Pigmentiphaga sp. H8: one gene and its partners. The protein of the gene in region 3 interacts with the protein of the main gene of each other region in a pairwise test. Links are inferred from orthologs where the notes say so. Each region holds a gene or a part of one and is shown on either strand. Other genes may lie near its edges. The genes, in order: rlmN, EGT29_RS01540, ftsZ and zapD.

What was found.
Region 1: the proteins of ftsZ (region 3) and rlmN interact in binary tests that used the Escherichia coli proteins (3 or more experiments, as listed by UniProt). The link is inferred for Pigmentiphaga sp. H8 from one-to-one orthologs.
Region 2: the proteins of ftsZ (region 3) and EGT29_RS01540 interact in binary tests that used the Escherichia coli proteins (3 or more experiments, as listed by UniProt). The link is inferred for Pigmentiphaga sp. H8 from one-to-one orthologs.
Region 4: the proteins of ftsZ (region 3) and zapD interact in binary tests that used the Escherichia coli proteins (3 or more experiments, as listed by UniProt). The link is inferred for Pigmentiphaga sp. H8 from one-to-one orthologs.

What each region holds. Positions count from the first base shown.
Region 1 is NZ_CP033966.1:2,816,871-2,819,815, reverse strand. What follows is about bases 8-2,881. They hold rlmN (23S rRNA (adenine(2503)-C(2))-methyltransferase RlmN), read right to left. Parts: upstream 2,115-2,881; coding sequence 900-2,114; downstream 8-899. Other genes in these bases: EGT29_RS13385 (Bax inhibitor-1/YccA family protein), read left to right, coding at 2,785-2,881; ndk (nucleoside-diphosphate kinase), read right to left, coding at 2,147-2,572; EGT29_RS13400 (RodZ domain-containing protein), read right to left, coding at 8-845. Also shown: more of EGT29_RS13400, read right to left, coding at 1-7; more of EGT29_RS13385, read left to right, coding at 2,882-2,945.
Region 2 is NZ_CP033966.1:319,949-322,795, reverse strand. Bases 71-2,846 are described here. They hold EGT29_RS01540 (rod shape-determining protein), read right to left. Parts: upstream 2,093-2,846; coding sequence 1,049-2,092; downstream 71-1,048. Other genes in these bases: gatA (Asp-tRNA(Asn)/Glu-tRNA(Gln) amidotransferase subunit GatA), read left to right, coding at 2,619-2,846; gatC (Asp-tRNA(Asn)/Glu-tRNA(Gln) amidotransferase subunit GatC), read left to right, coding at 2,306-2,614; mreC (rod shape-determining protein MreC), read right to left, coding at 71-937. Outside these bases: more of mreC, read right to left, coding at 2-70; more of gatA, read left to right, coding at 2,847-2,847. UniProt on the Escherichia coli protein: Forms membrane-associated dynamic filaments that are essential for cell shape determination. Acts by regulating cell wall synthesis and cell elongation, and thus cell shape.
Region 3 is NZ_CP033966.1:4,960,561-4,963,624, forward strand. What follows is about bases 60-3,052. They hold ftsZ (cell division protein FtsZ), read right to left. Parts: upstream 2,149-3,052; coding sequence 970-2,148; downstream 60-969. Other genes in these bases: lpxC (UDP-3-O-acyl-N-acetylglucosamine deacetylase), read right to left, coding at 60-144; EGT29_RS23335 (peroxiredoxin), read right to left, coding at 262-765; ftsA (cell division protein FtsA), read right to left, coding at 2,428-3,052. Also shown: more of lpxC, read right to left, coding at 1-59; more of ftsA, read right to left, coding at 3,053-3,064. UniProt on the Escherichia coli protein: Essential cell division protein that forms a contractile ring structure (Z ring) at the future cell division site. The regulation of the ring assembly controls the timing and the location of cell division.
Region 4 is NZ_CP033966.1:928,580-931,379, reverse strand. What follows is about bases 53-2,781. They hold zapD (cell division protein ZapD), read right to left. Parts: upstream 1,931-2,781; coding sequence 1,175-1,930; downstream 53-1,174. Other genes in these bases: EGT29_RS04500 (LysR family transcriptional regulator), read right to left, coding at 2,099-2,781; EGT29_RS04510 (DNA gyrase inhibitor YacG), read right to left, coding at 921-1,136; EGT29_RS04515 (LysR substrate-binding domain-containing protein), read left to right, coding at 53-919. In the rest of the region: more of EGT29_RS04515, read left to right, coding at 11-52; more of EGT29_RS04500, read right to left, coding at 2,782-2,800. UniProt on the Escherichia coli protein: Cell division factor that enhances FtsZ-ring assembly. Directly interacts with FtsZ and promotes bundling of FtsZ protofilaments, with a reduction in FtsZ GTPase activity.

The DNA of each region.
Region 1 (2,945 bases), 2.1 Mb from region 3 along the record:
AAGTCTACCCCGTTGACGTTGCCGATCACGACACGGTACGGCGCTCCCGCCACATCCAGCTCGTAGGGCTCGCCAGCGGCGATGATCCGCGACACGGCCACGGTGCCGTCGGCGCGCCGCACTTCGACCCAGCTTGCCTGCCGCATCGTCATCGACAGGCCGGGCGCCGGAGCCGGGGCCGCCGCCGGCGGCTCCGGCGCCGGCGCTGGTTCGGGCGCGACGGGCGCAGCCGCCGCGGGCACGACTTCCTGCGGCACGGCGGGCGGCGGCTCGGCCGGGGCCAGCGGCGCCTCGGTCTGAACCGAGGTCGTGCCAGCCGCGGGCGTATCCAGGCTGGCCGTGGAAGCCTGCCCGAACGACAGCTTGCCTTGCTGGCTGAGCGCGTAGCCCAGCAGCACCAGCGCCAGCACCGCCATCACGCCGCCGACCAGCCAGGGGGCCAGCCGCCTGCGGCTGGCGGCCACCGGCCAGGTCCGGCCCGACGAATGCGCCAGCGGGCTGGACAGCGACGAGGCCTGTTCCAGCGATACCGGATCGGCCACCTGCAACTGGGGCGACAGCGCCTGCAGCATCGGCGCCGGATCCTGGTCCAGCAACCGCGCGTAGTTGCGCACGAAGCCGCGCAGCGGCATGCCCTGCGGCAGCTCGTTCCACTGTTCGTTCTCGAGCGCGCGGATCTGGCGCACGGCGAACTTCAGGCGGTCGGACACGTATTCCTGCGACCAGCCGCGTGCCTCGCGCAGGCGCGCCAGTTCCCGGCCGACCGACGACGAAGACGGCGAGCCGGCAGTGGGCGCCGGGCCCTCCTGCCTGCCGGCGGCACCGGTTTCGTGGGGTTCAGACATCGACGACTCCTTGTCCGGCCCTGCCGCAACGGCCGGCCCGGCACCGCGGTTGCATCATTCGCGCACCTCCACGATACGGCCAAACCGGGTCTCGCCCGCCAGGCGTTCCTTCAGGCGGGTACGATCCTTGACCTCGCCGGCCAACTGTCCGCAGGCCGCGTCGATGTCGTCGCCGCGCGTCTTGCGCACGGTGGTGACGATGCCGGCGTCCATCAGGCGCTGCGCGAACAGCCGGACCCGGGCCATGGGCGAACGCTTGAGCCCGGACTGCGGGAAGGGATTGAACGGAATGAGGTTGAACTTGCACGACACCTGCCGCGCAATGTCTATCAATTGCTTGGCATGCTCGTCGCCATCGTTGATGCCGTCGAGCATGACGTATTCGAACGTGATGAAGTCGCGCGGGGCGAACTCCAGGTAGCGCTGGCACGCCGCGATCAGTTCGCGCAGCGGATACTTGCGGTTCAGCGGCACCAGGTCGTCGCGCAGCGCGTCGTTGGGCGCGTGCAGCGACACCGCCAGCGCGACCGGACAGTCGCGCGCGAGGCGGTCCATCATGGGCACCACGCCCGAGGTCGACACCGTGACCCGGCGGCGCGACAGGCCATAGGCATTGTCGTCCAGCATCAGGCGCAGCGCCGAGACCGTGTTGTCGTAGTTGAGCAGGGGCTCGCCCATGCCCATCATGACGACGTTGCTGATGACCCGGTCGTCCTGGGTACCCAGCGGCGCGGGCATGCCGCCCGACAGCCGCGCGCCCTCGCGGTCGGCCTCGACCGTGCGGCGCGCCAGCCACAGCTGGCCGATGATCTCGTCCACCCCCAGGTTGCGGTTGAAGCCCTGGTGGCCGGTGGAGCAGAACCGGCAGGCCACGGTGCAGCCCGCCTGCGTCGAGATGCACAGCGTGCCGCGGTCGTCCTCGGGGATGAACACGGTTTCGATCGCGTTGCCGTTGCCGACGTCGAGCAGCCACTTGCGCGTGCCGTCGGCCGACTTGTGGGCGGTGACGACCTCGGGCAGCCGTATCTCGCACTGCCGCGCGAGCTTCTCGCGGAAGGACTTGGCCAGATCCGACATCTGCTCGAAATCGTCCACGCCGCGCTGGTGCAGCCAGCGCTGAAGCTGCTTGGCGCGAAACGGCTTGTCCCCCCAGTTTTCCACCAGCGAGGCGAGCTCGGCCCCGTCCAGCCCCAGCAGGTTGATGCGCGGGGATTCGGAACGTGTAGCCTCGGCCTGGGCGGCTTCGGCGAGCGGCGAGATAGTATTCATCCCGGCCTCCTGGGAAAAACGGACATCCAGGCTCAGCGGCTGTGGATGTTCAGTTCGGGGAAAAAGAAGGCGACTTCGACCTTGGCGGTCTCGACGGCGTCCGAGCCGTGCACGGCGTTGGCGTCGATGCTGTCGGCGAAATCGGCGCGGATCGTGCCCTTCTCGGCCTTCTTGGGATCGGTCGCGCCCATCAGGTCGCGGTTCTTCTGGATGGCGCTCTCGCCTTCCAGGACCTGCACGAACACGGGACCGGAGACCATGAAGTCGACCAGGTCCTTGAAGAACGGGCGCGCGGCGTGCACGGCGTAGAAGCGCTCGGCGTCGCTGCGCGAGAGCTGCATCATGCGCGCGGCGATGACCTTGAGGCCGGCAGCCTCGAAACGGGAAACGATCTGGCCGATGACGTTCTTGGAAACGGCGTCCGGCTTGATGATCGAAAGGGTGCGCTCGATAGCCATCAAAAACTCCAATAAAAACAAATACTTTGAGGGGAACTTAAACGTTAAATTGTATCACGGCTCCTTGACAGGACCGCTACCCCTGCCCACCCCGGACGCACCGTGCCGGCCCTACTGGAACCAGGCGGAACCCTGCGGCATACTTGGTGTCAGACACACCATGCCCTCGCGGGGCGAAACAGAGCAAAAAGACCACAAGGAGTCGCTCGACCATGAACGATCTACGCACTTCTCCCTTCAACCGGACCGGGGCTGCGCCCGGCGAGGTCGCGCGCAATCGCGTGTTGCGCAACACCTACTGGCTGCTGGCGCTGTCGCTGATCCCCACCGTGCTGGGCGCGGCGATCGGCGTCGGCACCGGCCTGGCCCAGGT
Region 2 (2,847 bases), 4.6 Mb from region 3 along the record:
TTCATCGGCTGGGGGTAGCGCGGGGCGCCATGGATGATGGGGACGACTTGTCCGACTGTTCACTTTTGGAGGATTCGTCCCCCGGCGCGTTGTTAAGTTCCTGCGGCTTGATGGTCTGCAGCACCAGGAAATGCCGGTAGCGCTCCACGCCGGCCACCGGCTTGCACAGGATGCGGGCGAAGCCGGAACTGGCGTCGCGCTCGACCGATTCGACCGTGGCCACGGGCAGGCCCTCGGGATAGATGCCGTCCAGCCCGCTGGTGACCAGGGTGTCGCCCACCTGGATGTCGGCGTCGGACGCCATGAACCGCAGGCCCAGCCGGCCCGGGATCTCGCCGCCGGACGTGATGCCGCGCAAGCCGTTGCGCAGCACCTGGATGGGAATGGACTGCACGCGGTCGGTCAGCAGCGCGACCTCGGAGGTCATGGGCGAGGTGCGCACCACCTGCCCCACCACGCCGCCGTCGTCGATGACCGGCATGCCGGCGATGATGCCGTAGTGGCTGCCCTTGTCGATGATCAGCCGGCGCGAGAACGCGTCGCGCGACTCGTACAGCACCTGTACCAGGACGGCGGGGGCCGGGACGCGTTCGCTGGCGCCCAGCAGCCGGCGCAACTGGGCGTTCTCGGAGGCCAGTTGCGCGGCCTGGGCGGTGGACTGGGCCATCTCGATGCGCTGGCGGCGCATCAGCTCGATTTCCTGCTGTACGCTGCTATTGACCTCGAAGAAATCGGCCACGTAGCGCACGCCGTCCCGGGGCAGCAGCATGACGCGCTGGAACGGGTACAGCACCACGCTGACCGCTTCGCGCAAGGCGTCGAGCGCCCGCATGCGGGTGTCGACCACCAGCATGACCAGGGACAGGAAAACGAAGAACGCCAGCCGGACCAAGGCCGGCGGCCCCTGCTTGAAAAACGACGGTGGACTGTATTGCATGGAGATTGGTCCAGCGTCCGGCGATGCCGGGACAGGTCCCGATGAAAAAAGACCGGGGCGAACCGCTTGTCAGCCGCTTCGCCCCGTCGCGATGGCAACCATGAGGAAAGATTACTCGTTCGTGAAGATGGCGCCCAGTTTGTCCATGCGCTCGAGCGCCTGGCCGCAGCCGCGCACCACGCAGGTCAGCGGGTCCTCGGCCACGATGACGGGCAGGCCGGTTTCTTCCTGCAACAGGCGGTCCAGGTCGCGCAGCAGCGCGCCGCCGCCGGTCAGCATGATGCCCTTCTCGGTGATGTCGGCGCCCAGTTCGGGCGGGGTCTGCTCCAGCGCGATCTTCACGGCCGAGACGATCTGGTTCAGCGGATCGGTCAGGGCCTCGAGGATTTCATTGGAGGAAACGGTGAAGCTGCGAGGGATGCCTTCGGACAGGTTGCGGCCCTTGACTTCCATTTCCTTGACCTCGGACCCGGGGAACGCCGATCCGATGGCCTTCTTGATGAGTTCGGCCGTGGGTTCGCCGATCAGCATGCCGTAGTTGCGGCGGATGTAGTTGACGATGGCCTCGTCGAACTTGTCGCCGCCCACGCGCACCGAACCCTTGTAGACCATGCCGCCCAGCGAGATCACGGCGACCTCGGTGGTGCCGCCGCCGATGTCCACCACCATCGAGCCGCTGGCGTCGGAGACCGACAGGCCGGCGCCGATGGCCGCGGCCATGGGTTCCTCGATCAGGAAGACCTGGCTGGCGCCCGCGCCCAGGGCCGATTCCCGGATCGCCCGGCGCTCGACCTGCGTGGAGCCGCAGGGAACGCAGATGATGATGCGGGGGCTGGGGGCGAACAGGCCCTTGGGGTGGACCATGCGGATGAACTGCTTGAGCATCTGCTCGGTCACGGTGAAGTCGGCGATCACGCCGTCCTTCATGGGACGGATGGCTTCGATGTTGCCGGGCACGCGGCCCAGCATCTGCTTGGCTTCCTTGCCCACCGCCTGGATCGTTTTCTTGCCGCTGGGCCCGCCTTCCTGGCGGATGGCCACCACCGAGGGTTCGTTCAGCACGATGCCCTTGCTGCGGACGTAGATCAGCGTGTTGGCGGTGCCAAGGTCGATCGCCAGATCATTGGAAAAATAACTGCGCAGGAAACTGAACATCGGGAATCTTTTATGAAGAACGGATGCGGGGTGGGCGGGTCCGGTAAACGCGAAATGATAACTTATAATCCTGCTTCAATACCCTGAAACTGCATCAAAGTTCTGCATTATTCTCGATTCTGCGGTCTTCGAAGCAGTGCTACGACCCACCCGGCCCCGAAGCGCGCCAGAGCCCCGTCCGACGCCGTTTCGCCGCCTTTCCATCACACTGCCATGGCGCTTACCGAAACCGACGTCACGCGCATCGCGCGGCTGGCCCGTCTCGAACTTGCGGGCGACACCCAGGCCCGCGTCCTGAAGGACCTGAACGGCATCTTCGGCCTGATCGAGCAATTGCAGGCGGTCGATACCCAGGGCGTGGAACCGCTCACCCATCCCATCTCGGCCATCGAGGACGTGGTCCTGCGCCTGCGCGAGGACGCCGCCACCGAGCCGGCCACCGCCGAATCGCGCGACGCCCTGCTGGCCAACGCCCCGGCCGTCCAGGACGGCCTGTTCCTGGTGCCCAAGGTCATCGAGTAAGCCCATGCCACAACCCCTGCACACCGAATTCGCCGGCATCGCCGAGCTGCGCAAGGCCCTGGACGAGCGCCGGGTCTCGGCCGTCGAACTGGCGCAGAGCGCGCTCGAGGCCATTGCCGCCCGCCACGAACTCAACGCCTTCCTGCACGTGGACCCCGAACTGACGCTGGCCCAGGCCCGCGCCGCCGACGCCGCACTGGCGGGCGGCCAGGCCGGCCAGCTGACCGGCATCC
Region 3 (3,064 bases):
GACGGGTTCGGGCAGGTCGATGCGGTGGAAGACGATGCCGGTATTGGGCGCCGCCGGACGCAGCGTGATCTCGACGCGCCGCCCGGAATGCAGACCGACTCCGGTGGTTCGAGTGACGCTTTTTATTGTGCGCTGGCAAAGCATGGCGGCTAGGAATCCGGGTTAATACTATATTGTAACGTTTCCGTGTTAGAGCGGGTCGGACGCCACAGGTTCCGATACGGCCGCGCACACCGTGCCGCGGCCGTGCCGGAAACGGAATTACAGCTGCTTGAGCAAGGTTTCCGCGTCGCTGATTTCGTACTTGCCGGGCGCCTCGACGTTCAGCACCTTGACGGCGCCGTCGTCCAGCAGCATGGAATAGCGCTGCGAACGCACGCCCATGCCACGCTCGGTCAGGTCGAACTCCAGGCCCAGCGCCTTGGTCCACTTGGCCGAACCGTCGGCCAGCATGCGGACCTTGCCCTGGCTGCCCTGGTCCTTGGCCCAGGCACCCATCACGAACGCGTCGTTGGTGGCCACGCACCAGATCTCGTCCACGCCCTTGGCCTTCAGGGCGTCATGGTTCTGCAGGTAGCTGGGCACGTGCTTGGCCGAGCAGGTGGGCGTGAAGGCGCCCGGCACGGCAAACACGGCAATCTTCTTGCCCTTGACCAGATCCGCGACCTGGAACGCGTTGGGGCCGAGCGAGCAGCCCTCGGTCTCCACGGCGATGAACTCGGTCAGGGTACCGTCGGGGACGCGATCGCCTACTTTGATGGTCATGGAAGACTCCTTGTATGGAAGGGAAAAACACCGGATGGGCAGTATAGGCCCGCGCCGCCGCCCTCCCAAGCAAAGCAACAAATAAAAATACCCCCCCTACGCGCTACGCGCGCCCCCCAGGGGGCGAAACCGGCGGACTGGCTAAGCCAGATCCGCGGTTTCCTGGGGGAACGCGTCAGCGCGCAGAGGGGGTCTATCGGCCTGTCAGTCCGCCTGCTTGCGCAGGAACGCCGGGATGTCCAGGTGCTCCATGCCCGAGCTTTCCAGCGCCTGCACGCGCATCGACGCATCCCGCGGGTTGCGGAAGACCGTGGGCGTGTCGTAGTCGTGGTAGTTGGTGCCACCCGCCTGGGCGTTGTAGGCCGGGACGTTGTCCGTGCCCGTGCGCAGTTGCTGCATGGTGTTCTGCACCAGCTGCGGCTTGGCCTTGGTGCGGCCCAGGCCGGTCGCCACGACGGTGACGCGCAGGTCTTCGCCCATCGCATCGTCGTACGACACGCCGAAGATCACGGTGGCGTCTTCCGCGGCGTAGCTGCGGATGGTGTCCATGATCTCGCGGGTCTCGCGCATCTTCAGCGAACGGCTGGCGGTGATGTTGACCAGCACGCCGCGGGCGCCGTTCAGGTCGATGCCTTCCAGCAGCGGGCACGCGATGGCCTGCTCGGACGCCACGCGGGCGCGGTCCACGCCGCTGGCGATGCCGGTGCCCATCATGGCCTTGCCCTGCTCGCTCATGATGGTCTTGACGTCTTCGAAGTCGACGTTGACGTTGCCGTCCACGTTGATGATCTCGGCGATGCCGGCGCAGGCGTTGTGCAGGATGTCGTCGGCGGACTTGAAGCAGTCTTCCTGCGTGGCGTCTTCGCCCAGCAGTTCGTACAGGTTCTCGTTCAGCACGACGATCAGCGAATGCACGTGCTCCGTCAGGGCGTCGATGCCTTCCTCGGCCATGCGCATGCGCTTGCTGCCTTCGAAGTTGAAGGGCTTGGTCACCACGGCCACCGTCAGGATGCCGAGTTCCTTGGCGACCTCGGCCACCACCGGGCCGGCACCGGTACCGGTGCCGCCGCCCATGCCGGCGGTGATGAACACCATGTTGGCGCCCTGCAGCGCGTCGCGGATTTCTTCGCGGGCGGTCTCGGCGGCGGCGCGGCCCTGCTCGGGCTTGGCGCCGGCGCCCAGGCCGCTGCGGCCCAGGCGGATCTGCACCGGCGCGTTGGTATGCGACAGCGCCTGCATGTCGGTGTTGGCGCAGATGAACTCCACGCCCTGCACGCCGCGACGGATCATGTGAGCAACGGCGTTGCCGCCGGCGCCGCCCACACCCACCACCTTGATGACCGTTCCACGGGTATCGGTGTCTAGCATTTCGAATTTCATAATGACCTCCGGGGGTTCTGGCGGATAAGTGGCGGCTGGGAAATGTGAAATGTGAAATGTGATCGGGCCGGAATCGACCATCTGACTGACCCCGCCTTGGGATCGCGCTTCACGTTTCACCTTCCCCGGTCACGCACCTCCTCGACTCAAATAAAAAAACTGGTTTGAACGGACTGCTGGATACTCTGGACCTGCAACTGCACGGACTCAAAGAACGGGCACTGCTTCATCGGACTGCGAAGGACTGCACGATTCGGGCAACGTATGCGACGGGGGATCGCTTCAAAAATTCCCCAGGAACCACTCTTTCATACGAGAGAAAACCTGTGTGACATTTCCGGTCTGCTGCGCCACCTTGCGGCCGCGCACGCGCTGCAGCCGGGCCTCGGCCAAAAGGCCCATCACGGTCGAGAAGCGCGGGCTGCGGACCACGTCCGCCAGGCTGCCGGTGTATTCGGGCACGCCCAGGCGCACGGGCTTCAGGAAGATGTCCTCGGCCAGTTCCACCACGCCGGGCATCTGCGAGGTGCCGCCGGTCAGCACGATGCCCGACGACAGCAGCTCGTCGTAGCCCGACTCGCGGATCACCTGCTGCACGAAGGTGAACAGTTCCTCGACCCGCGGCTCGATCACGGCGCCCAGCGCCTGGCGCGACAACTGGCGCGGCCCGCGGTCGCCCAGCCCGGGCACCTCGATGCGTTCGTCGGGGCTGGCCAGCACCTGCTTGGCCACGCCGTAGCGCAGCTTGATCTCTTCGGCATCGGGCGTGGGCGTGCGCAGCGCCGCGGCGACGTCGCCGGTGATCTGGTCGCCGGCAATCGGAATGACCGCGGTGTGGCGGATCGCGCCGCCGGTGAAAATGGCGATGTCGGTCGTGCCGCCGCCGATGTCCACCAGGGCCACGCCCAGTTCCTTTTCG
Region 4 (2,800 bases), 4.0 Mb from region 3 along the record:
CGAGACAGGCATGGATATCAAGCAACTTGAGTACTTCGTCCAGGTCGTCGACGCCGGCAGCTTCACACGCGCCGCCATGGTGCTCGAAATGACCCAGCCTTCCCTGAGCCGGCAGATCCGCCTGCTGGAAGTGGAGCTGCACGAACACCTGCTCTACCGCAACGGCCGCGGCGTGGAACCGACCGAGGCCGGCAGGCGCCTGCTGGAACACGCCCGGGTCGTCCTGGCCCGCCTGGCCACCGCGCGCCAGGAAATCCACGAACTGAAGGCGGTGCCGCGGGGCAAGATCGTGGTCGGCTTTCCGCCGCGCATCGCCCATCTGCTGGCGCCCAGCCTGGTGCGCGGCTTCCGCGAACGCCTGCCCGGCGCCGCGCTGACCGTGACCGAAGGACTGAGCGTCAGCCTGCGGGAGTGGCTGCACGAAGGCCGGGTCGACGTCGCGCTGCTGTACGACCCCGCCCCGGGCGAAACGCTGGACTACGAGCCGGTATTCCAGGAGGAACTGATGCTGGTGGGATGCGTGCCCGGTCCGGGCGAACGCCTGCCGGAGTCGCTGCCGGTCGATGCGCTGGCGGACTACCCACTGATCCTGCCCTGCGAGCCCAACACCATCCGCGCGGTGGTGGATGCGGCCTGCCGCCGGCGCGGCATCGCGCTGGACATCGTTGCCGAGGTCAACGCGGTGCACACCATGGTGGCCCTGGCCGAAAGCGGGGAAGGCTACGCGCTGCTGTCGGCCAGCGCCATCGGGCCGCAGCGCCGCGCCGGCACGCTGGCCACCGCCCGCGTGCACTCGCCGTCCATGCACAACAACCTGATCATGTGCACGGCGCGGCTCCAGCCGCTGACCCGGTTGACGCGGGAGACCATGCAACTGCTGCGGTCGCTGGACATCCGGACGCTGCTGGAGAACTCCTAGCTCAGTTCATCGACTGCGGCGAAGGAAACAGCCGGCCCGAGGAATCCCCGCTCAGGTCGTCGGTTTCCAGGGGCGCGCCGGGTATGGCGAATTTCTCGGCCGCCCACGCTCCCAGGTCGATCTGGCGGCAGCGTTCGGAGCAGAAGGGCCGCCAGGCGTTGTCGGGGCTCCATGGAGCCGGCCTGGCGCATGTGGGGCATTTGACTTTCTTGACCATGGCCGCATTGTAGCCAGGGGACGAGCGATGCGCCGCCTTCAGAAGCTGTTGCACAGCGTCAGCTGGAAGGGCACGTCGGCCGCCACCGGCTGCGGCTTCAGATCGCCTCCCTGGGACGAGAAGCGCACCGACACCATGTACTTGTTGGCGCTGACCTCGGGGAACACGCCCAGCGCCTCGTCGACATAGATGCGCAGCAGCTGGTAGGCCTTGCCGCCCAGCATCTGCTGGAAGGCGCCGCCCTCGGCCACCACCGCGACCTGCCGGCCCGATTCGCGCAGCATCTTCAGCACGATGGCCAGGCCGTCGCGTATGGGCAGGAAGGGTTCGACCCACTGGGCCAGGTCCTGGACGCGATGCTCGACGGGCTTGTGCTTCCAGGCGTGGAAGGACGGGACGTCGAATTCGCAGGCGCCGCCCGGGATCGCCAGGCGGCTGCGTATGCTGGTCAGCCATTCGTTCTGCCGCAGCGGCTGGCCGGTCTTGCCCTGGGCCACGAGCGCGCCCGCGGCCTGCTCGATGCTGGACAGCATGACGTCCAGGGTCTGGCGATCGACGCCGGGATGCTCGCGCAGCGAACTCAGGGATTGGCGATAGCGCTCCAGGTCCTGGAGCAGTTCGGACTTGAGATCGGCCCGCGCCGACACATCCAGGATTTCGAACAGCGTGGTCAATGCGACGTGATGCCCGCGGGCATCCGGTTGCCGCACGAAGAAGAACAGATTGTCGAAGAGGCTTTCCAGACGCAGCAGCGTTCGGACGCGCTCGTTGAATGGGTATTCGTAAAGAACCACGTAGACCGTCCGGAATCGGAATTTCGTAGAAATATACCTGTACGGCATGGACACGGCGACACTTGCCTTGCCCGCTTCCGAACGGCGCCTTGCGCGGGCGCTTCGGAACACCTCCATTGTAGGTACGGAGCCAACGGGAAAAACACTCAACCGTAGCTCGATCACCCCCTACTTTGAAGCAGGCGGCCCCGCAATGCGGTTTCGAGTTGTGACGCCCGCCGCGTCGGCCGCTTCCAGCAGGACTTCGTGGAAGTCGCGATGCAGCGAGGTGTCGGGCGCATCGCGATGGCGCAGGATGCCCACCATGCCCTGCCGGCGCGTGGGCAGGTCCAGCGCCACCAGTTGGCCGGCGGCCTGAAAATAGCGCAGCACGCGGCGCGACAGCGCGGTCAGCAGATGGGCCCGCTGCATCATCGCCACCAGCATCAGGATGCCGACGGCCTCGACCCGGTAGCGGGGCGCGGGCAGGCCGGCCAGCGCGAACTCGGCGTCCAGTTCGCGGCGCAGCGGATTGCCCTGGGGCGGTACCACCCAGCCGCATCCCTCCAGGTCCGCCCAGGCCAGCCCCCGGCGGCCGGCCAGCGGATGCGACGGCGGCGCGGCCACCGCGATGCTTTCGCTATAGACCGGCGTGCAGCGCAGGCGGCCGTCGATGGCATCGCCTTCCAGGCGCGTCACCACGAAGTCCAGGCGACGCTCCAGCAACAGCGGCAGGAGCTGGTCCAGGGTCGACTCGGTAATGGACAGACGGGTCTCGGGCCGCCGCGCCAGCAGCAGGGCCACGCTGTCGGGCAGGAGCCCGGTCGAGACCGTGGCCGTCACCCCGATGGACAACTGGCCGTCCGCGCCTTCGGCCATCAGCGCCATGGC